Regions from separate parts of the Arthrobacter sp. P1_D4 genome, predicted to be linked through region 2. Evidence: riboswitches for the same ligand, from Rfam matches in the RefSeq annotation. Region 2 holds a riboswitch; each other region holds the start of a gene.
What was found. Region 2 has a riboswitch for S-adenosylmethionine ahead of AC1D0A_RS12340 (DUF1737 domain-containing protein). Riboswitches for the same ligand answer to the same signal wherever they lie in the genome.
Positions count from the first base shown of each region.

Region 1: it holds a riboswitch for S-adenosylmethionine, as region 2 does, so the genes downstream of both, metX (homoserine O-acetyltransferase MetX) here and AC1D0A_RS12340 (DUF1737 domain-containing protein) in region 2, are expected to answer to the same signal.
Region 3: it holds a riboswitch for S-adenosylmethionine, as region 2 does, so the genes downstream of both, AC1D0A_RS17900 (aminotransferase class V-fold PLP-dependent enzyme) here and AC1D0A_RS12340 (DUF1737 domain-containing protein) in region 2, are expected to answer to the same signal.

Region 1 is NZ_JBFUAU010000008.1:98,379-108,731, forward strand. Features, by position in the region: gene AC1D0A_RS09125 (bifunctional o-acetylhomoserine/o-acetylserine sulfhydrylase) at 1-1,273, shown strand, start outside; SAM riboswitch class IV at 1,456-1,571, shown strand; gene metX (homoserine O-acetyltransferase MetX) at 1,583-2,722, shown strand; gene AC1D0A_RS09135 (MFS transporter) at 2,889-4,268, shown strand; gene AC1D0A_RS09140 (LysR family transcriptional regulator) at 4,376-5,275, opposite strand; gene mmsB (3-hydroxyisobutyrate dehydrogenase) at 5,476-6,378, shown strand; gene AC1D0A_RS09150 (CoA-acylating methylmalonate-semialdehyde dehydrogenase) at 6,447-7,931, shown strand; gene AC1D0A_RS09155 (isochorismatase family protein) at 8,064-8,630, shown strand; gene AC1D0A_RS09160 (hypothetical protein) at 8,627-9,235, opposite strand; gene AC1D0A_RS09165 (SGNH/GDSL hydrolase family protein) at 9,349-10,221, opposite strand; gene AC1D0A_RS09170 (alpha/beta hydrolase) at 10,332-10,353, shown strand, end outside.
Region 2 is NZ_JBFUAU010000011.1:90,285-100,637, reverse strand. Features, by position in the region: gene pabB (aminodeoxychorismate synthase component I) at 1-1,532, shown strand, start outside; gene cls (cardiolipin synthase) at 1,556-3,031, opposite strand; gene AC1D0A_RS12350 (aminodeoxychorismate lyase) at 3,125-4,093, shown strand; gene AC1D0A_RS12345 (ATP-grasp domain-containing protein) at 4,100-5,053, opposite strand; SAM riboswitch class IV at 5,372-5,485, shown strand; gene AC1D0A_RS12340 (DUF1737 domain-containing protein) at 5,498-5,806, shown strand; gene AC1D0A_RS12335 (rhodanese-like domain-containing protein) at 5,803-6,222, shown strand; gene AC1D0A_RS12330 (O-succinylhomoserine sulfhydrylase) at 6,223-7,431, shown strand; gene AC1D0A_RS12325 (hypothetical protein) at 7,516-8,607, opposite strand; gene AC1D0A_RS12320 (glycosyltransferase family 2 protein) at 8,604-9,899, opposite strand; gene AC1D0A_RS12315 (ATP-grasp domain-containing protein) at 9,886-10,353, opposite strand, start outside.
Region 3 is NZ_JBFUAU010000018.1:96,110-106,462, forward strand. Features, by position in the region: gene AC1D0A_RS17885 (metal-dependent transcriptional regulator) at 1-404, opposite strand, end outside; gene AC1D0A_RS17890 (Nramp family divalent metal transporter) at 421-1,707, opposite strand; gene AC1D0A_RS17895 (class I SAM-dependent methyltransferase) at 1,875-2,651, opposite strand; gene AC1D0A_RS17900 (aminotransferase class V-fold PLP-dependent enzyme) at 2,733-4,172, opposite strand; SAM riboswitch class IV at 4,207-4,320, opposite strand; gene hisN (histidinol-phosphatase) at 4,398-5,228, opposite strand; gene rsgA (ribosome small subunit-dependent GTPase A) at 5,305-6,420, opposite strand; gene aroA (3-phosphoshikimate 1-carboxyvinyltransferase) at 6,404-7,837, opposite strand; gene AC1D0A_RS17920 (DoxX family protein) at 7,845-8,393, opposite strand; gene AC1D0A_RS17925 (sigma-70 family RNA polymerase sigma factor) at 8,528-9,394, shown strand; gene rsrA (mycothiol system anti-sigma-R factor) at 9,391-9,651, shown strand; gene AC1D0A_RS17935 (50S ribosomal protein bL37) at 9,749-9,823, opposite strand; gene AC1D0A_RS17940 (PadR family transcriptional regulator) at 9,938-10,353, opposite strand, start outside.

The DNA.
Region 1 (10,353 bases), on a different contig from region 2:
CCAGGAGCCGGACAGCGCCACCGGCGCGCGTTCCCTGCCCATCTACCAGACGACGTCGTTCGTGTTCCCCAGCGCCGAAAGCGCCGCGAACCGCTTCGCGCTCGCCGAGCTCGCGCCCATCTACACCCGGATCGGCAACCCGACCCAGGACGCCGTCGAACAGCGCGTCGCCAGCCTGGAAGGAGGCCTCGCGGCGCTGCTGCTCAGCTCCGGCCAGGCCGCCGAGACGTTCGCGATCCTCAACATCGCCGAGGCCGGGGACCATGTGGTGGCCAGCCCCAGCCTCTACGGCGGAACCTACAACCTGCTCGCGCACACGCTGAAGAAGTTCGGCATCTCCGTGACCTTCGTGGCGGACCCGGACAACCTGGACCAGTGGCGGGACGCCGTCCAGCCCAACACCAAGCTGTTTTTCGGCGAAGTGGTCTCCAACCCCCGCCAGGACGTCCTGGACATCGAGGGCGTCTCCCGCGTGGCGCACGAGGCCGGCGTGCCGCTGGTGGTCGACAACACGCTCTCCACCCCCTACCTGATCCGGCCGATCGAGTGGGGCGCGGACATCGTGGTCCATTCGGCCACCAAGTACCTCGGCGGGCACGGCGCCGCAATCGCCGGCGTGATCGTGGACTCCGGCAACTTCGACTTCGGGAAAGACCCGGAGCGGTTCCCCGGCTTCAACACCCCGGACCCCACCTACAACGGCCTGGTTTACGCCCGCGACCTCGGAGCCGACGGCGCGCTGGGCGCGAACCTCTCCTACATCCTCAAGGCCCGGGTCCAGCTCCTGCGCGACCTCGGCTCCGCGGTGTCCCCGTTCAACGCCTTCCTCATCGCCCAGGGCATCGAAACGCTGAGCCTGCGCGTCGAGCGCCACGTGGCCAACGCCACGAAGGTGGCGCAATGGCTGGAGGGGCGGGACGACGTCGAATCGGTCGCCTACGCCGGGCTGCCGTCCAGCCCCTGGTACGAGCGCGGCCGCAAGTACGGGCCCAAGGGGACAGGCGCCGTCGTGGCGTTCAACATCGCCGGGGGAGCGGAGGCCGGCAAGCGGTTCGTCGATGCCCTCGAACTGCACTCGCACGTCGCGAACATCGGCGATGTCCGGTCGCTGGTGATCCATCCGGCGTCGACCACCCACAGCCAGCTCTCGCCCGAACAGCAGGTGATCGCCGGGGTGAATCCCGGGCTGGTGCGGCTTTCGGTGGGACTGGAGCATATTGACGACATCCTGGCGGACCTCGACGCCGGATTCCGCGCGGCCAAGACCGCCTAGACGGAAGCCCACGCGGAATTTCCCCACCTTGCTGGCATGACGCCGGGAATCGCCGGCACTTCGGCGCGACCCGCCGGTCACGGCTGTCAAAGGTGGGGAAACTGCGGTGCTGACGGGTCCGGCTGTCACATGGAAGTCATAATCTTCGTGATTTCCGCACCCTGTTTCGTAGACTCGTACCAGGTCATGAGTGCCAGCGACAGCCCCGGCTTGCTGGCCGGCAACCCTCCTTTTGCGGCGGGGTGCCCCGGGTGAAGACCTGGCCTGCCGGTCAGCTGACGGCGGGCAAGCGCGAAGATAGGTCCTCACATGACGATTGCCGTCACCCGCACGGGTGTTCCCGAAACCAAACCATCCCGGACCCCTGACGGGACCGTCCAGTTCGTCAGGATCGGTGATCTGCAGCTCGAATCCGGGACTCCGTTGCCGGATGTGGTGCTCGCCTACGAGACGTGGGGGACCCTGAACGCGGACGCCTCCAACGCAGTGCTCATTGAACACGCCCTGACCGGCGACACACACGTGACCCGCGGCGAGAGCGGGGAGCCCGGCTGGTGGGAACAGCTCGCCGGACCCGGGGCTCCCGTGGACACGGACAAGTACTTCGTCGTTTCGATCAACATCCTGGGCGGCTGCTACGGATCCACCGGACCTTCCACCCCGGCCCCCGACGGGCGCCCCTGGGGATCGCGGTTCCCGCTGGTCACCCTGCGGGACACCGCCGCCGCCGAGGCGCGGCTGGCCGATGCCCTGGGCATCGGCAGCTGGTACGCGGTGCTGGGCGGCTCGCTCGGCGGCGCGCGGGCCCTTGAATGGGCCGTCACGTTTCCCGGCCGGGTCCGGCGCTGCGCCGTGATTTCCGTCGGCGCCAGCAGCACTGCCGAACAGATTGCCTTCGCGCAGGCACAGACGCTGGCCATCCGCCAGGACCCCCACTTCAGGGGCGGGGACTACTACGGCGGCCCGGAACCCGAGTCGGGGCTCGCCCTCGCCCGCCGCATCGCGCACATCACCTACCGCTCAGCGGCCGAACTGGACGGCCGGTTTGGCCGCAACGCCCAAGAGTCCGAGACGCCCCTGGAAGCCGGATCGCTGGCCGGACGCGGGCGCTATCAGGTGGAAAGCTACCTGGACCACCAGGGCAGCAAACTGGCCCGGCGTTTCGACGCGAACAGCTACATCGCGATCACCGAAGCCCTCATGAGCCACGATGTCTGCCGGGGGCGCGGAGGTCTCGGGGAGGCACTGGCCCCGGCCACCGCAGAATTCCTGGTGGCGGCCGTGGACTCGGACCGCCTGTATTTCCCGGCCCAGTCCCGTCAACTGGCAGAGGCCCTGCCGGGCGGCCCGGAACTGCATATCATTCAAGCGCCAATCGGCCACGACGGCTTCCTGACCGAAATCGGCCAGCTCAGCGGGCAGCTCCGGGAGACCTTCTTCAGCCACTAGGCCGGCCCGCTTGTGCATTTTTGCAGATGCGCTCTGCACTAATGGCCGTTGAGGCTGAGGGCCGGAGCGTCCATACTCATGGGGAATGACGCCCTGTGCCCTAAATCACAAGCGTCCTCAGTCCAATGGTCCACAGGGTGTCGATGGAGACGCCGAAGGAGTCACGATGAGTACGGAAAACGCCGCAAGGCGCGCTGAAGAAACCGACGTCAAAACGTCCGGCCTGAAGAAGGTGGTGGCGGCCTCCATGGCCGGCACCGTGGTTGAGTGGTACGAGTTTTTCCTCTACGCCTCCGCCGCCACCCTTGTGTTCGGCAAGCTGTTCTTCCCGAACACCGGTTCGGAACTGGATGGCATCCTCGCCGCTTTCCTCACCTACGCGGTCGGCTTCATTGCCCGCCCGATCGGCGGCATCGTCTTCGGCCACTTCGGCGACAAGTTCGGCCGCAAGCAGTTGCTCCAGCTGAGCATCATCCTTGTCGGCGTTGCCACCTTCGCCATGGGCTGCCTGCCCACCTTCGCGCAGATCGGCTACTGGGCCCCGGCCCTGCTGGTCTTCCTGCGCTTCGCCCAGGGCTTCGCCGTTGGCGGTGAATGGGGCGGCGCAGTCCTTCTCGTCGCCGAACACAGCCCGAGCAAGTCCCGCGGATTCTGGGCAAGCTGGCCGCAGTCGGCGGTTCCGATGGGCAACCTCCTGGCCACGGCTGTCCTCTTCACCCTTTCCGCCACGTTGTCCTCCGCCGACTTCCTCAGCTGGGGCTGGCGCGTAGCCTTCTGGCTCTCCGCCGTGATCGTGCTGGTCGGCTACTACATCCGCACCAAGGTCCAGGACGCCCCCATCTTCCTGGAGGCCCGCAAGGAGGTCGAGGCCGGCCACAAGGGCTACGGCGTGGCCGAGGTCTTCCGCCGCTACCCGCGCGGCGTCTTCACCGCCATGGGTCTGCGCTTCGCCGAGAACATTCTCTACTACCTTGTGGTCACCTTCTCGATCACTTACCTGAAGGTCATCGTCCAGACGGACACCTCGCGGATCCTGCTGCTGCTGCTTGTGGCGCACATCGTCCACTTCGCCGTGATCCCGATGGTCGGCAGGCTCTCGGACAACGTCGGCCGCAAGCCGGTCTACATGGCCGGCGCCATCCTCGGCGGAACGTGGGGATTCTTCGCGTTCCCGATGATGGACACCAAGAACGACCTCGTCATCCTCGCTGCGATCACCATCGGCCTGCTGTTCCACTCCCTGATGTACGCCGGCCAGCCGGCGCTCATGGCCGAAATGTTCCCGACCCGGATGCGCTACTCCGGCGTCTCGCTGGGCTACCAGGTCACCTCGATTGTGGCCGGTTCGCTGGCTCCGATCATCGCCGTCGCGCTCCTGGGCCAGTACAAGTCCTCGGTCCCGGTCGCCATCTACCTCCTCGGCGCCTGTGTGGTCACCTTGGTTGCGGTGTTCTTCCTTAAGGAAACCCGCGGCATCTCGCTCCGCGACGTCGACGCCGCCGACGCCCAGGGCACCGCTGACCTCCTCGCCGCCAGCAAGAAGTAACAACGAATTAGCACGGCAACAGCCCGGGTCCCGCACTGCGGGGCTCGGGCTGTTGGCGTTTGGAAGCAGGACCGGCCCGGCAGGCTGGCTCAGCCCGCCAGGACCGCTCAGCCTGCCAGGACCGCCTGGCGGTCGGCAATCTCGGTCCGGATCGCCTCCAGCACGGCACGGACCGGGGCCGAACGCAGCGCCTCGGGCCGCGCCACAGCCCAGATGGGCAGCTGGCGCTGGAAGTCGTCCGGCAGGACGGGCAGAAATTCCGGCCGGCCCGCCACGAGGAAATTGGGGAGCAGGCCTATCCCGGCGCCCCGCCGGACGGCCTCCAGCTGGGCGAAGACGCTTGTGGCCTGGAAGCTGGACCGGGGCACCGGCAGCTGCGTTGAACGGTGGCCCAGCTCCGCGACCTGGAGCGCCGATTCCACGTAGGAGACAAAGCCGTGCTGCCGGACGTCGTCGAGCGTTGCCGGAAGCCCGTGCTCCTGCGCATAGCCGGGACTGGCGTACAGCCTGAGGAAATAGTTGCTCAGGAAGATCGCGCGGGCGGTGGTGGTGTCCATGTTGCCCACCACCACTTCCAGGTCCACGCCGGAGCGGTTTTGGCTCACCTTGCGGGTGGCGCTGAGCAGTTCGACGTTGAGCAACGGATTCGCCCGCTGCAGCCGGACGAGGGCCGGGGCCAGGAATTCGGCGCCGAAGCCGTCCGGGGTGCTGATCCGGACCAAGCCGGAGACCACGTCGCCGGAGCGGGCAATGCTGCTGGAGAGGGCACCGAGAGTGCCCTCGATGGCTTCCGCCGCCGCGACCGCCTGGCTGCCGAGTTCGGTCAGCTCCCAGCCGTGCGGGCTGCGTTCGAGCGTCCGGCCGCCGAGCTGTTTGTCGAGGGCCAGGACGCGGCGGGAAATGGTGGTGTGGGTGGTGCCGAGCGTCTCGGCCACGGCGTTGAACCGGCCCAGCCGTGCCACGGTCAGCAGGATCAGCAGGTCGTCGGGGCTCGGAAGCCGGCGCAAGTCCACTATTGTCCCCCTCTGCAGCGAGTGTGGCGGAGCCAGAGCCGTCATTGTGCATCTGTGCACATGGCATCTGTGATTTTTTACCTTGATTGCACTCTAGCAGGGTGTGATGGTGGACACGGGGCGCCGGAGTTTCGGTTTTCAGGCCGGAGCGCGTCGAGGCGCCCGGCAGCACATCAAGCAAAGGAGCTTAAGCCATGGCAGTCATCGCCTGGATCGGACTCGGAAACATGGGCGGATCCATGTCCGTCAACCTCTCAAACGCCGGACACGAAGTCCGTGGCTTCGACCTCAACAGCGCAGCCGTTGCCGCCGCCGAAGCCGGGGGAGTCAAGGCCGCCGGCAGCATCGCCGAGGCCGTCGCCGGTGCCGACGTCGTCTTCACCATGCTCCCCAAAGGTGAGCACGCCCGCGCCGTGTACCTCAGCCAGGACGGCGTCCTTGCCCACGCGGACACCCGGACCCTCCTGGTGGATTCCTCCACCATTGACATCGCCTCCGCACAGGCCCTGCACGACGCCGCCGCTGCCGCCGGCTTCCGCTTCGTCGACGCACCCGTCTCCGGCGGCATGAGCGGCGCGAAGGCCGCCACGCTGACGTTCATGATCGGCGGCGAGGCCGGCGCCGTCGCCGACGCCACCGAATACATCCGCCCGATGGCCGCGAACATCATCCCCACCGGCGGCGCCACTACCGGCCAGGCCGCGAAGATCTGCAACAACCTCATGCTCTTCATCAACCTCGCCTCCACCGCCGAGGGCGCGGTCCTGGCCGATCGGCTCGGCCTGGACAAGCAGGTTTTCTGGGACATCGCGTCGGTCTCCTCCGGCGACAGCTGGGCGTTGCGCACCTGGTACCCCGTGGCCGGCGTCGTGCCGACCGCCGCGTCCAACAACGACTTCGCTCCGACATTCACCACCGAACTGGCCAACAAGGACATCGGCCTGGCCATCAGCGCCGCGCGGGACACCGGCACCCCGCTGGAACTCGGCGAGCACGTCCAGCAGCTCTTCCAGCGGCTCATCGACTCCGGCCAGTCCGGCCAGGACTGCTCGATGATCGTCAAGCTCGTCGACGGCACCCTCGAGTCCGCCAACTAGCCCTTAACGGCCCTGCCCTTAACGGCCCTGCCCTTCACGGCCCTGCCCTTCACGAAAGAGACCCACCCATGGAACGCATCCCGCACTTCATCAACGGCGCCCTGATTGCCGACGCCGAGCGCTTCGGCCCCGTGTTCAACCCGGCCACCGGCGAGCAGGAGAAAGAGGTCGGCATGGCCTCCGCCGCCCGCGTCGAGGAGGCCATCGAGGCCGCCCGCGCCGCCCTGCCCGGCTGGCGCGCCACGAGCCTGGCCAGGCGCACAGCCATCTTCTTCAAGGTCCGTGAACTGCTCATGCAGCGCCGGCCCGAACTCGCGGCCCTGCTCACCAGCGAGCACGGCAAGGTCCTCTCTGACGCGGAAGGTGAAATCACCCGCGGCCTGGAGAACATCGAATTCGCCACCGGGCTCTCCCACATGCTCAAAGGCGAACGCTCGGAGCAGGTCTCCGGCGGCGTCGATGTCCACTCGGTCCGCCAGCCGGTCGGCGTCGTCGCCTGCATCACGCCGTTCAACTTCCCCGCCATGGTGCCGCTGTGGATGATCGGCAGCGCCCTGGCCTGCGGAAACACCGTGCTGCTCAAGCCGAGCGAGAAGGACCCGTCCTCCGCCATCTTCATCGCCCAGGTCTTCGCTGAGGCCGGGCTGCCGGCAGGGGTGCTCAACGTGGTCCACGGGGACAAGGAAGCCGTGGATGTCCTGCTGGAACACCCGACGGTCAAGGCCATCAGCTTTGTCGGCTCGACGCCGATCGCGCAGTCCATCTACAAGCGCGCCGCCGATCACGGCAAGCGCGTCCAGGCACTGGGCGGGGCGAAGAACCACATGGTGGTCCTGCCGGACGCGGACCTCAACATGGCCGCGGATGCCGCCGTCTCGGCCGCCTACGGCTCCGCCGGGGAGCGCTGCATGGCAGTCAGCGTCCTCGTCGCGGTCGGCAGCATCGCCGACGACCTCGTGGAGGCGATCACCACCCGCATGGCAGCCCTCGCGATCGGCCCGGGCACGGACCCGGCCTCCCAGATGGGTCCGCTCATCACGGCCGAGCACCGCGACAAAGTGGCCTCCTACGTTGCCGGCGCGGCCAACGAGGGCGCCACCGTGGTGGTGGACGGCCGCGAACACGAATTCGACTCCAACGGCTTCTTCATCGGCGTCAGCCTGATCGACCACGTCAAGCCCGGAATGAAGGTCTACGACGACGAGATCTTCGGGCCCGTCCTCTCCGTGGTCCGCGTCGAGACCTACGCCGACGCCGTGAAGCTGGTCAACGACAACGAGTTCGGCAACGGCGTGGCCATCTTTACCCGCGACGGCGGCGCCGCCCGCCAGTTCGAGTTCGACGTCGAGGCCGGCATGGTGGGCGTCAACGTGCCCATCCCGGTGCCGGTGGGCACCTTCTCCTTCGGCGGCTGGAAGAATTCGCTGTTCGGCGACACCCACATGTACGGCCCGGAAAGCATCCGTTTCTACACCCGCGGCAAGGTGGTCACCACCCGCTGGCCGGACCCGTCCACCTCGGTGATCGACCTCGGCTTCCCCCAGGTCGACTGACGCTTCTGCCCGTCAAAGCGACGCGGGGTCACTTATCCGGCACTGGATTATGGGCCGCAAGTGACCCCTCGTTGCTTTCGGGGTCCGGGATTAGAGTAGGCAGACAGGGACAGCCAGGATCCGGGAGGCACCATGACCACGCTCGTCAACCGTCCCAACACGGCATTGCTCGTCGTCGATATGCAGATCGGTGTGGTCGCTGAGGCATACCGCCGCGACGACGTCGTCGCAACCATCGCCGCGCTCGTGGACAAGGCCCGCGGCGCCGGGGTGGACGTCGTCTGGGTGCAGCACAGCGGTGAGGAACTCCCGCGCGGCAGCGACGGCTGGCAGTACGTGCCGGAGCTCGCGCGCCGCAGTTCGGAGCCGCTCGTGGCCAAGGAGTACAGCGACGCCTTCGAGGCCACCGACCTGGAATCCGTGCTGGCCGGGCGCGGCATCGGGCGCTTCTTCCTGGCCGGTGCGCAGACCGACGAGTGCATCCGCTCGACCCTGCACGGCGCGATCACCCGCGGCTACGACGTCACGCTGGTCGCCGACGCCCACACCACCGAGGACCTGACCGAGTACGGCGCCCCGCCGCCGGCTCTGGTGGTCGCGCACACCAATCTGTACTGGCAGTACCACAAGGCGCCGGGGCGGACGGCGGGAACGGTCAAAGCGGCCGACGTCGAGTTCGCCGGCCCGGCAGGGTCTTAGCCCTTCATGATTTCCGCGCGCTGGGCCATGTAGTCCTCCATGGACAGCTTGCCGTCGGTGTACTGCTGGTCGAGCTCGGCCAGCTTGCGGGCCCGGTAGCCCTGCCCGGCCGACGGCGGCGGAGACTGCGGCGCCTGCGCCTGTCCCGCGCCCGGCGCCGGGGGAGTTTGCGATGCCTGCGGCCGTTGCGGTTGCGGCGGGTTGTTCAGGTACTCCGGGCTGTCCTCGTACGGGACGGGGGACTGGTAGCCGACCGGGTTTGGGTACTGCTGGCCGGGGTACGGCTGGTTCGGGAACGGCTGGTCCGGAAACCGGGGACGGGGGTTCTGCGCGCTCGGGTACTCCGCGCTGGGGTACGGCGGGTTGGGATACGGCTCGTTGGCAGGACCCGACTGCTTCGGGGCGCCCAGCTGGCCAAAGCCGCCGAAGTAGTCCTGCTGGGTGTAGCCATCACGCGGCTGGTTACCCTGGCCGGGGTTGTTCTGGCTGCCCGGGAACCGGCCGAACTGTCCCGGCGTGCCCTGGTTCCGGCCGCGGGCAGACCTGCGGTAGAGGCGCATCGCCACGGGAACCAGGAAGGACAACACGATGATCCAGAAGAACATACTGCTCACGGTACTGGGCCTTTCAGCTGCTGGGCCTTCTCATCTGCGGGCTCATCTGTAGGGCCGGAGAAGTGTTCCTCCAGCTTATGCCCCGCAGGCTCAGGCCCGAAGCCTCAGGACCGGACCGCGTCCTCGGCTCCGGGCGGGCCTTCGCCGGAACCAAGCGGAACGCCGGGACCGAACACCGGTCCGGCCAGCGGCCGCTTGGCCGTCATGCCGTCGCCGGAGGAGCGGTGCCGCAGCCGGCGGACCACCCAGGGGACGAAATACTCCCTGGCCCACACCAGGTCCCCGCTGCGCGCCTCGCGCCAACTGCGCTGTGGCAGCGGTTTGGGGGAGAGGGGCTGGAGCGTGTGCTCGACGTTCAGCGAGTCCAGCACCATGGCCGCGATCGTGTGGTGGCCCAGCGGTGAGAAATGCAGCCGGTCGACATTCCACATCTGCGGGTCATTGAGCTGGCGCAGCGACCACATGTCCGCGATCACGGCGTCGTGGCGCGCGGCGATCGTGCGCAGGTTCTCGTTGTAAATGGCCACCTTGCTGCGGATCCGGCCCAGCACCGTGGAGCCGGTATCCGGGCCGTTGAACAGGACAACGGTGGCGCCGCCCAGGCTCAGGATCTGCACCACCGAATCCAGCTTTTCGGCCAGCACGTCCGGATCGCCGCCCGGGCGGATGAGGTCGTTGCCGCCTGCGGAGAGCGTGATGAGGTCCGGTTTGAGGGACAGGCAGTGAGCCATTTGCTGGTCCACGATCTGCTGCAGGAGCCGGCCACGGACGGCCAGGTTCGCGTAGGCGAAGTCGTTGTGCCCACGGCTGAGTTCCTCGGCCACGCGGTCCGCCCAGCCCCGATGGCCGCCCGGACTGGCCGGTTCCGGATCGCCGATGCCCTCCGTGAATGAGTCGCCCATCGCCACATACCGGGTCCACGGGTGGGTGACGGTGTCAACGGTGGTCTCGGCTGGGGTGTCCGGTGAATTTTCCATGGGATAGGTATTGCTCACCCCCTTATCCTGCACTGTTCCCGTTTAGCTGCGCCACCGTATTAGCTGCGCCCCGTAATTTGTTACCGTCGGGTAACTGTAAGAATAGTTCCATGACTCACGCTGACGCCTTCC
Region 2 (10,353 bases):
CCGCCGTCGCCCCCGCCCTGCTGCCCGAACTCGCCGCCCGGCGCGGGCTGCAGTTGCTGGCAGAACGGGTCGAGGCCCGGCCCGAGGCCGGGCAGCTGTTTGCGTCGCTCTTTGGCGGTTCACCCAACGCCGTGTGGCTCGACTCCTCCCTGGACCCGGCAGGACTGGCCCCGGAGGCCGCGGAGCGGAGCCGCTTCAGCATTCTGGCCGACGACGGCGGCCGCTTCGGCCAGGCCGTCCGGCACAGTTCCGGACGGACCCGCGTCAGCACGGGCCAGGCCACCGTGACCACCGATGGCCCGTTCTTCCGCTGGCTCGACGGCGTGTGGGGCCGCCGCGCGCTCCGCGCACCCGAGGCCTACCCGTGCGAGTTCACCCTGGGCTGGCTCGGGTACCTCGGCTACGAGCTCAAGCGCGAAACCGGCGGGAGCGACGTCACCGCCGCCACCCCGGACGCCTGCCTGATCTTCGCCGGCCGTGCCGTGGTCCTTGACCATGCCGAGGGCACAGCCTGGCTGCTGACCCTGGACGCACCCGACGCCGGGGACTGGCTTGAGACGGCGCGCACGGCCGTCACCGCGGCCGCGTCGGCGCACGTGGCCGCGCATGCCTCCCCGGCCCAGCGCGTCAGTGCCCCGCAAACCACCGCCCCGAAAACCACCGCCCCGCGCTTCGCCGCCCGGGACACGGAAGCCGGCTACAAGGCGAAGGTCACCGAGGCCCAGCGTGAGATCGCGGAAGGAAACACCTACGAGGTCTGCCTGACCACGGTGCTCACGGCTGCCTCGCCCGCGGGGCCTCAGGGCGTGGATCCGTTGCCGGCGTACCTGGACCTGCGGCGCCGGAACCCGGCCCCGTTCGCCAGCTTCCTGCGGTTCGGCGGGCTCGCCGTGGCGAGCACGTCGCCGGAGCGGTTTCTGCAGATGGCCGCGGACGGCAGGATGCGGGCCGAGCCGATCAAGGGCACGCGCCGCCGTGATCCGGAACCGGGGACGGATACCGCGCTGCGCGAGGAGCTGGAATCTTCGGCCAAGGACCGGGCGGAAAACATCATGATCGTGGACCTGTTGCGCAACGACTTGAGCCATTTCGCCGTCCCGGGTTCGGTGGCCGTCAGCCGGCTGTGCGCGATCGAGAGCTACGCCACCGTGCACCAAATGGTGAGCACCATCGATGCCCGGCTGCGGCCCGGGATGCCGCGGGCCGAGGCAGTCGCGGCCTGTTTCCCCGCGGGTTCGATGACCGGCGCCCCGAAGGTCAGCACCATGGCCATCCTGGACCGGCTGGAGGCCGCGCCGCGCGGCGTGTACTCCGGGGCGATCGGCTACTTCTCCCTGAACGGGGCCGCCGACCTCGCCGTGGCAATCCGGACCCTCGTCGTCAGCGCCCTCGGCGAGGGTGCCGCGGAACTGAGTCTCGGCGTCGGCGGCGCTGTCACCGCCGACTCGACCCCGCAGGAGGAGTACGACGAAATCCGGACCAAAGCGTTCGGTGTCCTCTCGGCGCTCGGCGCCGGGTTTCCCACGGGCTGAGTCGGCTGTCCCGCCGCCCCCGGCTACTGCAGGGTGGCCGTCAGCCGCGCGACGTTGTCCACGTATTTGACGCCCATCGGACGTTTCATCCAGTCCTCGAGCGTAAGTTCGCGCGAAATGCCCCGGTAGGTGTCCTCCACGGCGCTGATCCGCCGCACGATGTCCTCCCCCAGGAGCATCACCGAGACCTCCAGGTTCAGCGAGAAGGAGCGCATGTCCATGTTGCTGGAACCCAGCACGGCAACGTCGTCGTCGATCGTGAAATGCTTGGCGTGCAGCACGAAGGGGGCCTTGTAGAGGTAGATCCGCACCCCGGCTTCAAGCAGCGCCTCATAGTAGGACTGCTGGGCGTGGTGGACCAGGAACTGGTCGCCCTTTTCCGAGACGAAGAGTTCGACGTCGACGCCGCGCTGCGCCGCCGTCGTCACCGCATACAGCAGCGAGTCATCCGGGACGAAGTACGGGCTGCAGATCGAGATCTTGCGCTGAGCCGAGTAAATCAGCGTGTTGAAGAGCCGCAGATTGTTTTCGGTGATGAAGCCGGGGCCGCTGGGCACCACCTGGGCGGTGATGTTGCCGGCGTGCAGTTCGGGCCGGTGCGCGAGCTGTTCCTCAATGGATTCGTCGGTCTCGCTGAGCCAGTCCGTGGCGAAGACGACGTTGAGCGTGGTGACGATCGGTCCACGCAGGCAGGCCATCAGCTCGACCCATTCGCGGCCGATCTTTCGGTGCTTGGGGTTGTTGTAGGAGGGCTCGATCAGGTTCTGCGATCCGGTGAAGGCGATCTCGCCGTCGATCACCATGATCTTGCGGTGGTTGCGCAGGTCCGGTCGGCGCCACTGCCCCTGCAGCGGGCTGAGCGGCAGCATGGGCCGCCAGCGGATCTTGCTGGCCTTGAGCCGGGCGATCAGCTTGCGATAGCCCTTGATGCGAAGCGTGCCAAGGTGATCGAACAGGACACGGACCTCGACGCCGCGCTCGGCGGCCTCTTCCAGCGCGGTCAGCAGATCGTCCGTGACGTGGTCCGAGCTCATGATGTAGAACTCGGCGTTGACGAAGGACTTTGCGCCGCGGACCGCCGCGGCCATCGCCTTGATGGAGTCGGGGTAGCCGGGCAGCAGCTCCACTTGGTTACCGTCCACCATCGGCAGCGAGCCCAGCGTCTTGTTCAGTTCCGCGGCGGAAGCCACCCATTCGGGTCCGGCGTAGCGGCTTTCCAGCATCGCCAGTTCCGAGGTCCCGGCGCGCACTCGGGTATTGACCGCGTCCTGCTGCGCGCGGCGCTTGCGGGAGAGCCGGAAGTTGCCGAACAGCAGGAACAGGAGCAGGCCGATGGTCGGCACGATGAAGATGCCCAGCAGCCACGCCATCGCGGTGGTGGGCCGCCGGTTTCCGGGGATGATGCCCAGTGCCAGCACTCGGATGGCGAAGTCGATCACCGTCAAAATCAGAATCGCCCAGGACGGTAAAGTCTCCGCCAGCGGAAATGGCCACAGCACAGGCGAACCCCTCAACGTACAAGCCACGCGGAACAGTTCCGAACGGGCAGTGCCCAAATCCTATCCCGGGACCACCGAGACTAAGCTTTAGCCATGACCACTCCTGCCCCTGTTCCTGCGCCCGCGACCGTTCTGGTCTTCCTCGACCCGGCGTTCGACGGCGGCCGCGTTGCCGACGCGTCGCAGCCCCAGCTGATGGCCACGGACCTGGGCGCCACCCGGGGCGACGGCGTTTTCGAATCCCTCCTGGCCGTCGGCGGCCGGCCCCGCAAGATCCAGGCGCACCTGACCCGGCTGGCTGGCTCGGCCCGGCTTCTGGAGCTGGACATCCCCGCCGAGGATGCATGGCGACGGGCGGTGGAAACCGCCATCCGCGAGTTCCGCGGGCAGGAACCCGCCGCGGCTGCACCGGGCGGCGCGGCGCAGGACGAGGTGGTGGTGAAGCTGATTGTCACCCGCGGGCCGGAGGGCGCGGCTGCCCCCACGTGCTGGGTCCAGGCCTCCGCCCCGGCCGCCGCGGGACGGCGGCAGCGCGAGACCGGGATCGACGTCATCCTGCTCGACCGCGGCTACGACAGTGAAGTCGGCGAGCGCGCCCCGTGGCTCCTGCTCGGCGCCAAGACCCTTTCCTACGCCGTGAACATGGCGGCGCTGCGCTACGCCCACCGGCAGGGCGCCGACGACGTCATCTTCACGTCCGCGGACGGCAGGGTGCTGGAGGGTCCGACGTCGACCGTTCTGCTGGCCCACCTGGAAACCTCGGACGACGGCGCCGGCGGAGTCCGCACCGTCCGGCGGCTCATCACGCCCCAGCTGGACAGCGGCATCCTGCCCGGCACGTCACAGGGCGCCCTGTTCACCGCCGCCAAGGCCGCCGGCTGGGAGCTGGGCTACGGCCCGCTGGAGCCGAAGGACCTGCTGGACGCCGACGCGGTCTGGCTGATCTCCAGCATCCGGCTCCTGGCCCCGGTGAACCACATCGACGGGCAGGAAATCGGCACCCCGGAACTCCGGCGCCAGCTCACTGCCGAACTCAACGCCCTCTTCGCGACCATCGAATAGGAACGCTCACCCCAGGGCGTCCGCGGGCACTGCCGGGCACCGGCGGAACGAGGCCGGGTTGAACGCCGGGAGCATGAACGTTGCGAGCACGGCGTCGAGCATTTCCGGGGCCCAGGTGCTGTTCTCCCCCAGGGTCGCGCAGACACCCAGCACCATGGGCGTTCCGTCGGTGCGGCGGCGGATTTGGACCTGGACCGGCCCGGCCAGCCCGAGCGTGCGGACGGCGGCCAGGCCCAGCTTGCGCACATCCCCGGCCTGGTTCGCCGGCACCCTGCGGCTGACCTCGTCGCTGCCGGCGCGTCCATACGGAGTCCTGGTCTTCTCGAGGACCACCGCCACCGGCGCCATCGCGTTGCGTGCCGGGGTGCCGAACACCAGGCACACATAGTCGGCACCCGGGATAAATTCCTGGACCAGTTGCCCCGCCGGCATGTTCTTCCAGCTAACGGAGCCGGTTCCGGCCAGCAGGTGGACACCATGGGAGCCTTTGAAGACCCGAGGCTTGACCACCACGGGGCCGCTGAGGCCGGCGAGGGATGCCGGCGCGGCGGCGAGGTCGCCCGGAACCGCGAACCGGGGCACCGGGATGCCGGCGGCTTGCAGCGCCCAGGTGGTGAACAGGTGGTCGTTGGCGAGGGCCACCGCGGCGGGGTCGGCCACGATGATCCGCACGTCCTGGGCGAATCCGGCGCGGGCCGCGGCCAGGACCGGGAGCTCCACGGTGAGGGTCGGAATGATGACGTTGATGGCTTCGCGGTCCACCACCCGGCGCAGGTCCAGGACCATGTCCGGGTTCGTCGCCGGCAGGAGCCTGACCGCGGCGGCGGGAGCCTCCCCGGCCTGGCGGGTGTCGGCGCGGGCGTCGGAGCCGAGGTACGGGAGGCCCCGGGCTTCGAGCTGGGCCGCGACGGCCCGTCCGGCGGCGCTTGTAATCCCGGTAACGAGTATGCGCGGGCCCACGATTGCTCCATTCCGCCGTCACCGGCCGGACCGCGGCTGCGGCTCCGACCGTTCCAGCCACCGATTCCCAGACAGCTTGTTGATGGACAGGCGAGTCGATTCCGGGACTGCTCGATTCACACATTGCTCGAATCACCTGCAGCTCCGGCCGACTCGTCGGACCTAATCCCCCCAGTAGACGGCGAAACGTCCCGGCAGACACGAGTGGGCTGTACCCGAAACTGGAGCCCGCCACTACTCGCCCGGGCCGCGGTCCGGTTACGGAACATGACGACGGCGGCGGTGCGGGCCGGCGTCGCAGGTGTTACGTTTTTGGGGAGTAATGAGAACCGGTGCCAAGCCCTGACTGGCCGGTCGGCAACCCTCCCTTTCGCGGCGGGGTGCCTCAGGTGAATACTCGGCATTCGAGAATTCGAGCTGCAAGCGTGAAAGAGGAGATCCGTCGTGCCCGAGACGTCAATACCCACAACAGCCACACCCGGTTCAGCACCCGGCGCGGAGAGGCTGGCTTACCGCCTGTTCACCGGCGCGGATGACCGCGCCTTTTGCGAGCGGGTGTCAGCCGCCCTGGCCGAGGGCTACGTGCTGCATGGAAGCCCCGCCGCCAGCTTCAACGGAAGCACCGTGATCGTGGCGCAGGCGCTGGTCCTGCCGGCCGCGATTGCCAGTGCGGACGCCGCCGTGGCCAATGCGGTTGATGAGCTCGACGCCGACGAATTTGGCGCCGACGGAGCCTTCGCGGGCCACGCATGAGCTACGCCGGAGACCTCAGCCCGCAGGAGGCGTGGGCCAAGCTGGAGGCCGGAGCCATCCTGGTGGATGTCCGGACCGAAGGCGAATGGGCCCACATCGGCATCCCGGACACCGCGGCCGCGGGCGAGAGCCGCAACGATCCGCTCTTCATCCAGTGGAACCTTGCCGGCGGCACGCCGAACCCGCACTTCGTGGAACAGCTAAGGCAGCAGGCGCCGGCGGACACCGCCGTCGAACTGGTGTTCCTTTGCCGTTCCGGTGCCCGGTCGATCGGCGCCGCGACGGCCGCGACGGCCGCCGGCTACACCTCGTACAACGTCCTTGAGGGCTTCGAAGGCGAGACCGACCGCTTTGGCGAACGCACCGTCAATGGCTGGAAGAACCGCGGCCTGCCCACCAACCTCGGAAAGATCTAAGTGACTTTCAATCCCGACGCCGCCGGCTGGGCGGCCGACACCCAGGCTGTCCGTGGCGGCCTTGACCGCACCGGCTTCCAGGAGACCACCGAGCCGATCTTCCTCAACTCAGGATTCGTCTACGAGTCCGCGGCCGCCGCCGAGCGCGCCTTCACCGGGGAGGACGAGCGCTTCGTCTACTCCCGCTACGGCAACCCCTCCGTCGCCACCTTCCAGGAGCGGCTGCGGCTGCTCGAGGGAACGGAGGCGTGTTTCGCGACGGCGTCCGGCATGTCCGCCGTCTTCACCGCCCTGGGCGCGCTGCTGGCGGCCGGCGACCGGGTGGTCGCGGCCCGCTCGCTGTTTGGCTCGTGCTTCGTGATCCTCAACGAAATCCTGCCGCGCTGGGGTGTCGAGACGGTCTTCGTAGACGGTCCGGACCTGGAGCAGTGGCAGTCCGCGCTGTCCGTGCCGACCACCGCGGTGTTCTTCGAGTCGCCGTCGAACCCGATGCAGGAAATCGTGGACATCGCCGCCGTGAGCAAACTGGCGCACGCGGCCGGCGCCACGGTGGTGGTTGACAACGTCTTCGCCACCCCGCTGCTCCAGCGCTGCGGCGACCTCGGCGCGGACGTGGTGGTCTACTCCGGCACCAAGCACATCGACGGCCAGGGCCGCGTCCTGGGCGGAGCCATCCTGGGCACCAAGGAATTCATCGACGGGCCCGTCAAGCAGCTCATGCGGCACACCGGTCCGGCGCTTTCGGCGTTCAACGCCTGGGTGCTCACCAAGGGCCTGGAGACCATGGCCCTGCGCGTCAACCATTCCTCGGCCTCCGCGCTGCGGCTGGCCGAATGGCTCGAGGGACAGCCTGCGGTCGGCTGGGTAAAGTACCCGCTGCTGCCGTCCCACCCGCAGTACCCGCTCGCAGTGCAGCAGATGAAGGCCGGCGGGACCGTGCTCACCCTGGAACTGCAGCCCTCCCCCGGGCGCACGGCGAAGCAGGCCGCGTTCGCACTCCTGGACGCGCTGCGGATCATCGACATCTCCAACAACCTGGGCGATGCCAAGACGCTTATCACGCACCCGGCCACCACCACGCACCGCGCGATGGGCCCGGAAGGCCGCGCGGCGATCGGGCTCAGCGACGGCGTGGTCCGGCTTTCGGTGGGGCTGGAGGACGTCGAGGACCTGATCCGCGACCTCGGCCAGGCGCTCAAGCAGGTCTAGGCACTCAAGCAGGTCCAGGCCCTCAAGCAGGTCCAGGCCCTCAAGCAGGTCCAGGCCCTTAAGCAGGTCCGGGGCCATGGCCGCTCAGGCCCAGGCCGCCTTGAGCGCCCGCCAGGCGTCGTCGTCGAGCATGCTGGATGGTGTGACGGCGACGGCGGCCGCCCCGCCGTAGACAGACGCCTCCAGCCCGGCCGCCAGGTCCGCGGCGGAGATGCGCCCGTCCTTGGCCCACATCCCGACCGAGATGGCGAACTTCCCGGACCGCTTCGCCATGGCCGCGGCCAGCTCGGCGGAGTAGGCCGGAGCGGCGTCGTTGAGCCCGAAGTAGTCCCACAAGACCAGCCGGTCAGCGGCTGCGGCCAGCAGCCCGTAGTCATGGCCGCTCTCCGGCCGGTCGGCGGCGGGATCGTGCCACGGCGCCCGGACGTCCATGTCGAGCGTGGCGCCGTTCGCGTGCGCGGCCGCCGCCGCCTTGGCCACGATGGCTGCCACCGCCTTCGACCGCCAGGCCCCGAGGCCGGGGTGTTCGACGTCGATGTCCCCGTTCGCGAGCCGCGGCCAGTCCATCCCGCCGCTGGCCAGCCGGTAGGAGTCGCGGTCGTCGCCGCCGTAGGTGTTGTTATCGAACATCAGTTCCGTCAAGGCCACGGCGTCAGGCTGGTACCGCCTGGTCACCTCGGCCACGAAGGCGACCAGCCGCTCCCCGACGGGTCCCGTCGTGAGTGCGCTGACGCTGGCGAACTCCGTGGAGCGGGTGCCGTCGAAGTTGATGCCGGCCAGGCCCGGGTTGGTGCGGATCCAGCCGGGGATCAGCAGGTCGATGGTCAGCGTGATCCTGCGTTTCCTGCCATCACCGCCGGTCCCCAGCGCCTTGACCGCTTCGGCGACGTGGTCACGGCCCGGGACGGCCTCCACCTCGGGGTGGGCGTCCCAAGGGAACGCCGTCCAGTCCAGCCGCCCCACGCTGATGGTGACGCTGTTGGCGTTGACCTCATCGAGCCGTCTGGCCAGTCCCGGCAGCGTCGAGGCGGCGTCGACCACAGTTTCGTAGCCGACGCCGACAGTGCGCTCCGCGGCGGGCGCCGTGGGTCCCTGCGGCCCGCCGCACCCAGTGGCGGCAAGCGCCAGCACCGACAGGAGCGCAAGGGCAGGGAAGGCAGCCGGTCCGCGTTTCAAACGCTGACGTCCGGGCGCACCGCCGGGGCGGTGACGCTGACCACCCCGGTCCGCGTCAGCTTGTTCCAGTGCGCCTCCTTGCCGCGGAGTTCCTGCACCAGCGCGGCCACCATGGTCAGGCTCGTAAACACGGAATAGAGGGGGATGAGCGGGAGCGCCCAGGCGTGCCGCAGGTCCTTCCACGCCCTGTTCATGGCCAGGGCAAACGCCGTGAGCAGCAACGTGATGAACAGCCCCACCCAGCCAAGGATTGCCCAGACATCCGCGCCGAACGGACTGCGGCCCAACGCCGTGAGGAAGACCAGATCCACGAGTACCAGGATCTGGAGCACCGGGAGCACCACCATGGTGATGGTGTTGAACAACAGGTACGCGCCGAACTGTCCGTGCCGGAGGTTGCCGATCATGCGCTTGTGCACACCCATGGTCTGCAGCAGCCCGCGGGCCCAGCGGACGCGCTGGCGCCAGAGCGCCCGGACCGTTGACGGCGACTCGGCATAGACCAGCGCCCGCGGGGCGAAGACCACCCGGTAGCCTGCCTTGTGCACCCGCCAGGTGAGTTCCAGGTCCTCGCCTACCGTGTCTTCGCGGAACGGCCCGATCTCCTCCAGGATCCGGCGGGGGAACGCCCCAATGTTGCCGGAGACGATCGGGAGGCAGCCGATCATGGTCAGGGCGCGCCTGACCATCCCGGTGCCGACATGGCTGATGAAGGCCAGCATCCGGGTCTGGACCCGGTCCAGGTTTACCGGCCTGTCGTCGCCGCACACGGCTCCGGTGCGCTGGTCAGTGAAACCCTGGAGCATCCGCTTGACGGTGTTCTGGGAGAAGATCCCGTCAGCGTCGACAAACATGAGGACCTCGCCCGTGGCGTGGCGGATGCCCAGGTTCAGGGCGGCCCCCTTGCCGGCATTGGCCTGGGTCAGGACCGTGATCCGGGGATCCGTCGCGGCGAGCGCGCGCATCAGCCCGGGCGTGTTGTCAGTGGAGCCGTCATCCACGAGCACCACCTCGTACCGGTCGTACAGGGTGAGCTGAATGGAGCGGACGCAGTTTTCGATGACGGTCGCCTCGTTGAAAGCCGGGACAATGATCGACACGCTGGGCCGCTCATCCAGCAGGGTGGGCGTTGCGCGGCGGCGGCGGCGCCCCGCACGGAGTTCAAACCAGACGGACAGCGGCAGCACGAGCAGCTTCACGAGCCCGAACACCAGAATCGGCAGGCCGATGAGGAGCAGGAGGTACTCGGCCCCGGGGACGGCTGATGCGGAGGCGGAACTAAACCAGGACATGGGCGTACGCTCCTGTGCTTTGCCGGAAGGAGGCCGGGTTGAAGGAGGGAAGGGCAAACGACGCCAGCACGGCGTCGAGCAGTTCCGGGGCCTGCCTGCTGTTCGCGCCGAACCGGGCGTTCACTTCAAGGACCACCGGGGTCCCGTCGGCACGCCGGCGGACGTCGACGTCGACCGGGCCCGTGAGGCCCAGCGAGCGGACGGCGGCCATCGCCAGATTTCCGACGTCCGTGGCCTCGCCTGCTTCGGCGCGGCGGGTGCTCACGGCGTTGCCCACGCTGCCCTGCGCCAGTTCGGTCTTCTCCACGACGACGACGAACGGCGCGGCCCCGTTGCGCGCCGGGGTGCCGAAGACCATCGGGCCGTATTCGGTGCCCGGGATGAACTCCTGGACAATCAGGCCTTCCGGCAGGCCGTGCCAGTCCACCTGTTTGCTGCCGTCGATGACCATCAC
Region 3 (10,353 bases), on a different contig from region 2:
ATGGGATCGCCGTGCGGGTCCCGGGTGGGGTTCCCCAGCTTGGCCGCCATGCGTTCAATAAAGGTGTCCGAGACGGCGTGCTCCAGGAGTTCGGCTTCGTCGTGGACCTCGTCCCAGCGGTATCCCAGCTCGCGGACGAGGAAAGTCTCGATCAGCCGGTGCCGCCGGACCATGGACAGGGCGAGCCGGACTCCATCGCTGGTGAGCGTGACGGCGCTGTAGGGCTTGTGGTCTACGAGGCCCTGGTCTTTGAGTTTGCGGACCATTTCCGACACCGAGGAGTTGGCGACGCCCAGGCGCTGCGCCAGCTGCGTGGAGGTGATGGGCTTGCGCTGCCACTCGGTGAACGAATAGATGACCTTGACGTAGTCCTCGATCGAGGAGGAGGGCGTACTGGTCTTCACAGACCTAAGCCTACCGTCAGCTGCCTCCGGAGAAAGTGAGCCACAGCAGGACCAGGTTAAGGGCCACGACGAGCACCACGCTGATGATGGCGGCGACTCGGAGGGCCGGGCCGTCGGCGAACCGGCCCATCAGGGCTTTGTTGCTGGTCAGCACCACCAGCGGGACCAGGACAAAGGGAATCCCGAAGCTGAGGACCACCTGGCTCAGGACGAGCGCCCAGGTGGGGTCGAAGCCCACCGCCAGCAGCACGACGGCGGGGATGAGGGTCACGACGCGCCGGGCCATGACGGGGATCCGGATCTTGAGCAGGCCCTGCATGATGGTGCCGCCGGCATAGCAGCCCACTGAGGTCGATGCCAGGCCGGAGGCGAGCAGCCCGACCGCGAAGATCACGCCGACGATCGGACCGAGATTGGCGGTGATGGCGGCGTGCGCGCCCTCGATCGTGTCCGTGCCTTCTTCGCCGCCGAGGGTGGAGGCGGCCAGGAGCAGCATGCCGATGTTGACCAGTCCGGCGATCGCGAGGGCGGCCACGACGTCGAACCGGGTGGCCCGGACCAGGCGCGCGATGGCCGCCGGGGGAACATGCAGGTGTTCGTCCGGCCGGTGCCGGTCCCGGGACAGGGCCGAGTGGACGTAGATGGCGTGCGGCATGACGGTGGCCCCGAGCATGCTGGCGGCCAACAGGACGGTGTCCGGTCCCTGGAAGCCGGGCATGAGCCCGGCCAGGGCGGCTCCCGGATCGGGCGGGCTGATGAAAAGCCCGGCCAGGAAGCCGACTGTGATGATGCCGAGCAGGAACATGATGATGAATTCAAACGGCCGCTGTTTCTGCCGGGCCTGGACCGCGAGCAGGAGCATCGACACGGCGCCGACAATCAGGGCGCCAAGGGGGAGGGGCAGGCCGAAAAGCAGGTACAGGGCGATTGCGCCGCCCACCACCTCCGCGAGATCGGTGGCGGCGGCGACAACTTCGGCCTGCACCCAGAAGGCGCGGCGCCAGAACGGCTTGAGCCGTTCACCAAGGATCTCCGGAAGGCTCTTGCCCGTGACGATCCCGAGCTTGGCGGACTGGTACTGGACGAGGACGGCCATGACGTTGGCGGCCACGAGGACCCACACCAGCAGGTAGCCGTACTGCGCTCCGGCGGTCAGGTTGGCGGCCACGTTTCCGGGGTCCACGTAGGCGATCGACGCCACGAAGGCCGGTCCCAACAGGCCGATCAGCGCCCTCCGGGCACCCGGGTGTTTGTAAGTGGGGGCGTCCTGCGCCGGTTGCCCGTGTCCCGTTAGCTCCAGCACTGCCAGCTCCTGTGATTGGCGCGTCGGCGTTGACGCGATGATCGGCGCCGGCCGGAAAACAGCCGGTGTCAAAGTTTCGTGTGCCTATAAGAAATTATTAGGCATACCGAAACAATAGGCCTGGCGGGCGCTGCGTGCAATCCGGGGGAATCCGGGGTGAGCGTGCATCAGGCCCGGAAGGCCCGCCACGTCTGGGTCAGGTAGGGCAGCCGGAGCACCTCGCCTGGGGTGTGCCCCAGGTGCTCGTGCAGGTACCAGGCGAGGTTGGCTGTGACCTTGGCCCGGGTGGAGTCCGATGCCGCGAGATAGTAGCTGCGGGACTTGGCCAGCTCCTGGATGTCCTCCGCCGTGACGGAATCCTCCCAGCGCGTCAGGTGGCTCTCCAGTCCGGTGAACTCGGGGCCCACGGCCGGACGGAAGTGTGGCTTGTGGACGTCCCCGGCGTGCATGATCCGGGAGAGCCGGTGCACCCAGGGCACGCTGGTGTCCAGCTGGTTCCAGATCAGGCCCAGCACGCCGTGCGGCCGCAGGATCCGGGCAATCTCGGCGCAGGCCAGGCCTGGGTCGCACCAGTGCCACGCCTGGGCAACCGTGACCAGGTCAAAGGACTCCGGCTCGAGACCGGTGTCCTCGGCGCTGCCCTCGATGGCGGTGACGTCCGGCAGGGTCCGGCGCAACTGCTCAAGCATGTCGGCAGAGGGGTCCACGGCCACCGTGGCCAGTCCGCGTTCTGCCAAAAGGGAAGTGAACTTCCCGGTGCCCGCGCCAATGTCCGCGGCGTCCCTGGCTCCCGCCCGGACCAGCCAGTCGGCCGACTCCTGCGGATAGCCGGGGCGGACGCGTTCATAGTGCTCGCCGCCGTCCTGGAAGCTTTGTCCGAGTTCCTGGCGCCGCTCGCTGTGCAGCTTCGGTCCGCTGTGGAGCCTGGGTCCGGCGCTTGCCACGTGCGATCTCCTTCGGGAAGGTCCTGCTTGTTACAGATACCTTTCGAATTTACCGCACCCGCGCCGGGCCCCGGTCCTGCGCTAGTCGAGGGTGCAGGGCGCAGCGCCGGCCGTGCCCGGGGTGTTCGGCGCCCAGTGGGGGTAGCTGCGGGTATCGTTGGCCGGCACCCAGCGCCCGGCGTCCACCACGTAATCCCAGCCGAGTCCGTTTTGCCGCAGCTGCTGCAGGCCGGCCAGCAGGCGTTCGGCGTCCTCCAGTCGTGAGCCGAGGCCGAAGCTGGCCCGCAGGGAGCCGGCGGGCAGGCCGAGCCGCTTGAGCAGCGGGTGGGCGCAGAAGCGGCCGTCGCGCAGGCCAATGCCGTGTTCGGCCGACAGGTAGGCGGCCACCAGTCCGGCGTCGTAGCCTGCCACGGAAAAGTTCACGACGCCGATCGTGCCGGTGTCCGGCTGATCGCCTCCAGTGGAAGAAGCGGAGGAAGAATCGGAAGCAGAATCGGCAAAGATCCGGTGCACGGTTACCCCTTCGATGCCCTGGAGGCCCTCGACGAGGAAGGACCGGATGGCGTCCTCGTGGGCCTGCCACTGCTCCGAGTCCAGGGCTGCAATGACCTGGGTGGCGCGGGCGAGGGCCGCCGCACCGAGGACGTTCGGCGAGCCGCCCTCGTGCCGGGCGGGTCCTGTGGTCCAGCTGACGGAGTCGAGCCGGGCATCGCGGACCGCGCCGCCGCCGGCCAGGTGCGGGGTGCCGGCGTCGAGCCAGTCCGTCCGCCCCACCAGCACGCCGGCGCCGAACGGGGCGTACAGCTTGTGCCCCGAGAAGGCGAGGTAATCGACGTCGTCCGCGGCGATATTGATCCGCCGGTGCGGGGCGAGCTGCGCGGCGTCGACAACGATCCTGGCGCCGTATTCGTGCGCCAGTGCGGCCAGGGTCCGGATCGGGAGGATCTCCCCGGTGACGTTGGAGGCGCCAGTGACGGCCAGCAGGCTGACGCCGCCGCGGGCGAGTTCGTCGCGCAGGCGGTCCACGGTGGCCGCGAGGGTGGCGGCGGCCACGACGCTGCGGTGCGGGACATTCTGCCAGGGCAGGAGGTTGGCGTGGTGTTCGATGTCGAGGTAGAGGACCTCGCCCGCGGGCCGCCCGTCGCGCAGCGGCAGGCAGCCGGCCAGCAGGTTCAGGGAATCGGTGGTGTTGCGCGTGAAGATCACGGAATCGCCGGGCCGGCCGCCCACGAAGTCCCGCACGATGTCCCGAGCGTTCTCGTAGACGGAGGTGCTGATCTGCGATGCGTAGCCGGCGCCACGGTGCACGCTTGCGTAGTACGGCAGGATTTCGTTCAGGTAGGCCGAGACCACGGACAGGGCCGGGGCAGAGGCGCCGTAGTCGAGGTTGGCGTAGCGCGCGTGGCCGCCGGTGATCAGCGGGGCCTGGATCTCGGCCCCGGTGACGGCTGCCAGCGGGCGGGCCGCGAGGGCAAGCCGTGCATGGAATTCAGGGGCAACGGGGAAAATGGCAGTTGTCATGGGACCTCACTCGAACAGGACCCCACACCGTGGGAATCCGCGCTTGCCGGGTCCGTTCCGGACCGGCCAGGTCGTCACCCGGGGCACCCCACCGCGACTGGAGGGTTGCCGGCCAGCAAACCGGGGTTTAGCGCTGGCACTCGTGACCTGCATCGAGCGTAGGACATCGGCGCAGCCGGGGAAAAGGCGGCCGCCGATTGTGAAGCGGATTATTACGGGCGCGGATCAGTTGTTCGGGTGGGCCTGGAAGAGGTCGTCGAGTCCGGGGTTGAGACGCTTGAGGACTTCCGAGTGCAGGATCGAATTGGTGGCCAGGGCGTTGCCGCCGAAGGGGCCGTCCTCGCCTTCGAGCGAGGTGAAGCGGCCGCCGGCCTCGGTCACGATCGGCACCAGGGCGGCCATGTCGTAGAGATTCAGCTCGGGTTCGCAGGCGATGTCCACGGCTCCCTCGGCCACGAGGCAGTACGACCAGAAGTCACCGTAGGCGCGGGTCCGCCACACTTCCTCGGTCAGGCCCAGGAACTCATCCAGGTTCCCGCGTTCCTTCCAGCCGCCAAGGCTGGAGTAGGACAGCGACGCGTCCTCGAGATTGGAGACGTTGGATACCTTCAACCGTGTGGCGGCGGCGAGCGAGCGGCCGGTGTAGGCGCCTGCACCCTTGGCGGCCCACCAGCGCTTGCCCAGTGCCGGCGCGCTGACGACGCCGACCACCGGCTCGCCCTCATCGACGAGGGCGATCAGGGTGGCCCAGACCGGGACGCCGCGGACAAAGTTCTTCGTGCCGTCGATCGGGTCGATGATCCACCGGCGGGAACCGTGGCCCGAGCTGCCGAACTCTTCGCCCAGGACCGCGTCACGCGGACGTGACCGGGAGAGCTGGCCGCGGATGGCCTCTTCCGCGGACTTGTCGGCATCGGTGACGGGTGTGAGGTCGGGCTTCGTCTCGATCCGAAGGTCGAGCGCCTTGAAGCGGCTCATGGTCTGGGAATCGACCGAATCTGCCAGTACATGGGCAAGGCGCAGGTCATCGTTGTAGCTCGAAGCTGGTTGGCTCATGGTTCCAAACTACCGTCAAACCCGGCTGCCGGGCGGGAGGCCGCGGCTCGGCGCCGCCGCCCCGTTGCCGGTCCGGCTAGGAAACGGTGCCCAGTTCCTTGGTTTCCTGCGCTTCCATCCGCGGGTCAGTGCCCAGCAGCCGGCGCAGGGACGCGAGCCTGGCCGGTCCCGAGGGCCCCGCGTGCCCGGCCGCAACCCACTTGTCGACCCCGCAGTTGACGGCGGTGGAGTCATGCTTGCAGCCGCGTTCGCAATCATCGGTGCCCGGTTCCAGGTCCGGGAAGGAACGCAGGATCCGGTCCGGGTCCACGTGGGCCAGGCCGAAGGACCGGATGCCGGGGGTGTCGATGATCCAGCTCCCGGCCGGGGCATCGTTGACTTTGAGCGCCAGTGCCGACGAGGACGTGTGGCGGCCGCGGCCGGTGACCGCGTTCACGCCTCCCGTGGCCCGCTCGGCCCCGGTCAGGGCGTTGACCATGGTTGACTTGCCGACGCCGGAGTGGCCCAGCATCACGGTGACCTTGCCGTCGAGGTAGTCGCGCAGCTGGGATACCGCGTCCTTGTCGAGCCGGGCGGAGAGCCCGTCGTCGGAGCGGGCGTCGATGCCGGAAGCGGCGGAGTCGGCGGTCTTGGAGATGATGACGGGGAAGTCGAGGTGCTGGTAGTTGGACAGCAGCTCGGCGGGATCCTTGACGTCGGCCTTGGTGACGAGCAGCAGCGGTTCGATGCCGGCGTCGTACGCGGCGACCAGTGCGCGGTCGATGAAACCGGTCCGCGGCTCGGGGTTGGCGGCGGCGACCACCACCACCAGCTGGTCGGCATTGGCCACGACGGCACGTTCGATCGGGTCCGTGTCGTCGGCGCTGCGGCGCAGCAGCGTCTTGCGGTCCTGGATCTTGACCAGCCGCGCCAGGGTGTCGGGCTCGCCGGTGACATCCCCGACCAGGGAGACGAAATCGCCGGCAACCACCGGGTTGCGGCGCAGCTCCCGGGCACGGGCCGCGATGATCTTGCGTTCGTCCGCGGTCCCCTCGCCGACGACGGCGGTGTAGCGGCCGCGGTCAACGGTGATGATGCGTCCGGTGACGGCGTCGTCGTAGCTGGGCCGGTCCTTGGTGCGGGGCCGTGTGCCCTTCTTGTTCGGCCGGATCCGGACGTCGGACTCGTCCCAGGAATCAGTGCTGCGTGCCACCGGCGGTGTCCTCATCTGCGGCGGGTCCCTGGGCCAGCATCGCTTCCCAGAGTTGCGGGAAATCGGGCATGGTCTTGGCCGTGGTTGCGATGTCCTCGACTTCCACGCCGGCTACGGCAAGGCCGAGGATGGCGCCGGCGGTTGCCATGCGGTGGTCCGCATAGCTGTGCACCACGCCGCCGTGCAGCGCGGCCGGGCGGATGATGAGGCCGTCGGAGGTTTCTTCGGCGTCGCCGCCGAGGCGGTTGATTTCGGCGACGAGGGCGGCGAGCCGGTCCGTTTCATGGCCGCGGAGGTGGGCGATACCGCCCAGCCGTGAGGGGCCGGTGGCGAGGGCGCACAGCGCGGCTACGGTGGGGGCGAGTTCGCTGGTCTCGTCGAAGTCGCCGCCCTTGATCTCCGGCCCTCCGCTGACGGTCAGTGTGCCGCCGTCAACCGTCACCGTGGCGCCCATAGCGGTCAGGATTCCGCGCCAGAGATCACCCACCTGGGTGGTTTCCGCGGGCCAGTTCGGGATCCGCACGGTGCCGCCGGTGGCCAGGGCCGCCGCGAGGAAGGGTCCGGCGTTCGAGAGGTCCTGCTCGATCCGGACGTCGAAGGAGCGGATCGGGCCGGGGGAGACAACCCAGTGGTTCGGCACCGAGTCGTCGACCGCCACGCCCACACCGCGCAGAACGGCCACGGTCATGTTGATGTGGTCCAGGCTCGGCACGGGCTTGCCGACGTGTTCGCTGCTTTGATGTTCGAGGTGGAGTCCCTCGGTGAAGCGCGCCCCGGCCAGCAGCAGGGCGGAGACAAACTGGGACGAAGCGCTGGCATCAATGACCAGGTGGCCGCCGCGCACTTCACCAGAGCCGTGCACCGTGAACGGCAACGACGACGCCGGACCGCCGTCGGGTGCGGTGACTGCCACACCCAGGCCGGCGAGAGCCTCGATCATGGTGCCCATGGGGCGTTTGCGGGCATGCGGGTCGCCGTCGAAACGGGACTCACCGCGGCGCAACGCGGCCACCGGCGGCACAAAGCGCATGACTGTACCGGCCAGGCCGCAGTCGATCGCCGTGTCCGCCGACACGGTATCCATGCTGATCGGGACGATTTCCAGGTCGGGGCCGAAGGCGCCGTCGCCGGGCACTTCCGTGACGGTGGCCCCCAACTGCCGCAGGGCCTCAATCATCAGCGCGGAATCCCGGGAGTGCAGGGGAGCGCGCAGCCGGGAAGGTCCGTCCGCGAGGGCGGCGAGCACGAGGTACCGGTTGGTCAGTGACTTGGATCCGGGAACGGTGACAGTGGCATCGACCGGCCGTGCTGCGAAGGGGGCGGGCCAGTGCGTACCGGCGTCGGCTGCATGGGGACCGGCTGCGTGGGGGCCGGCAGGGTGGGACGGGGCAGCTGCAGAGGGGGTGGTGCCAGTCATTACCGTCTTAGGCCCCGGCAGAGTGGTCTGCGGCCTTGCGGACGACTTTGTCGGCCTTCTTCAGCTGCTTGTTGGTGGTCTTGCGGGCATCGGCGGCGAGGTGTCCGGCGCTCTTCCTGGCATCGGCGGCCAGGTGCCCGGCGCGCCAGGCCAGGCTGGGCTTGCCGGCGGTATCGACCGCGGCGAGGAGCACGCCGCCGGTGAGGGAGACGTTTTTCAGGAGCTGTTTGCGGCGGGCGTCGCGGGCTTCCTTCGAGGAGATGTCCGCGCTGCGCCATTCGACGTAGCCGTTCAGGAGCGAAATGACGGCGAGCAGGGTGGCCGCCAGCCGGGCCGACTTACCGAGGGCGAAGCAGACGCCGGCACCGATCTGGGTGCCGCCGATCACGCGTGCCACGACTTTCTCATTTGGCTGGAACGGCAAGGCGTCGGCCGCACGCCGCAACAAGGGGGACAGCTGGGCCGCAGTGTCATCCGCGTTCTTGAGCTTGTCCATGCCGGCGAGGACGAAACTGGAGGCGAGCATGGGCCGGGCGAGAAAGCGGACAAACGACATGAATTTCCTCCTGGATGGACGAACAGCGGCTTCACTGCGGGAGAACCGGTTCTAGTCTTGCACTTTTGCGGAATATTTGCCCGCAGGACGTGGTTGTGAAAGGCAGATCCCAGCAGGCTAACGAAGGCGGAGATTTGACTCTGGTCAAAGACAGGGCGGAACCGGAAGCCGGTTCCGGGCAATCATGGACCCTCGCGCTTGCGTCGGTTCCGGGTGCCCGGCGGAAGGTGACAGTAGACTTGAACGCAATGAGCACCATGGACCCGGCCGTTGCGGCCATGCACGAGGTTGCCGGAAACGACGCCACGCCCACCAAGACACCTGATGCCGGCACGCCCGCCGCTTTGGAGACCGAGGTGGACGGGAAGCCCCTTGATGTCTCCTCCGAGTCCGCGGAAGAGCGCCGGGTGCGCTTTGAGCGTGACGCCATGCAGTACGTGGACCAGCTGTATTCGGCGGCCATGAGGATGGCCCGGAACCCCTCCGACGCCGAGGACCTGGTCCAGGAGGCGTATACGAAGGCGTTTTCCGCATTCCACCAGTACAAGCCCGGAACCAATCTGAAGGCCTGGCTGTACCGCATCCTCACTAACACGTACATCAACCTGTACCGGAAGCGTCAGCGCGAGCCGCTGCAGTCGAATTCGGACACCATTGAGGACTGGCAGCTGGCCCGCGCCGAGTCGCATACGTCCTCGGGACTGCGTTCGGCGGAGGCTGAGGCCCTGGACCACCTGCCCGACTCGGATGTGAAGCGCGCCCTCCAGTCGATTCCGGAGGAATTCCGGCTGGCCGTGTACTTCGCCGACGTCGAGGGTTTCGCGTACAAGGAAATTTCGGACATCATGAACACCCCCATCGGGACCGTCATGTCGCGGCTGCACCGCGGCCGGAAGATGCTGCGGGACATGCTGGCGGACTATGCCGCCGAACGAGGATTCAGGGCCGCCACCGAGTCAAGCGCCGCGGCCGACAGCAACAAACAGGAGAACAGGAAATGAGCGACTGCCAGGGACTGGGCGATTGCGATGACGCCCGGATGCAACGTATCTATGAATATCTGGATGGTGCGCTCACGCGTGCAGACATCGCAGAGATCAAGGACCACCTGGACAGTTGCCCGGAGTGCCTGGAGCAGTACGACCTCGAATGTGTCATCCGCGTGATGGTCAAGCGTTCGTGCACGGAAGCAGCTCCGGAAAACCTCAAGAACTCCATCCTGGACCGGATTCACTCGATCCGGACAGTGGAAGCGTGAGCCGGACCAGGGAAGCCTGAGCCGACATAAACGAATGACCCCGGAATCCGTGAGGATTCCGGGGTCATTCGTTTAAAGCTGTCATTCCAAGCTTTGCTTAGGCGTTGGGGCGCTTACCGTGGTTCGCGCCGCCACGCTTACGGTCACGACGTTTACGTGCACGTTTGCTCATAGCTGGCCTCCTTAATCTTGGTACTCAAAAGAGCTGCCCTCAAGTCTCCCACATCGCGGCACCCGCCGCGAACCGGAGGCCCGTGCTACGGGCCGCGGCCGGTCCGGCCCGGCCTCAGCCCTCCAACGAATTTCGGATCGAGATCCGGGCCTGGTCCAGCACGGTCCTGACCGTTTCGAGCGTGACGGCGGTAACCGGACGGCTCCCGGCATGACGGCGCAGTTCCACCCGCATGTCGTCCCGGAACGCCTGCACCAGCATTTCCGCCTCCTTCAGCCGCCGTTCGCCCTCCGGGGAGTACCGCGGGCTTCCCGCGCCGCCGGCAGTGCCCGTCCCGCCGGCAGAACCGGCGGCGCGGGCCGAGGTCCGGGCCGCCTCCGCCGTGGCCGCAAGGTCGGCCCGGAGGCCGCGCATGTTGACGCGGATGTCCTGGCGCAGGTTGTCGGCAAGCCGGCGGACCGACGCCGAGATGTCGTTCTCGACGCCGGCGAGTTCGTCCCGCCGGCGGTTCAGTTCCGTGAGGCCGGCCG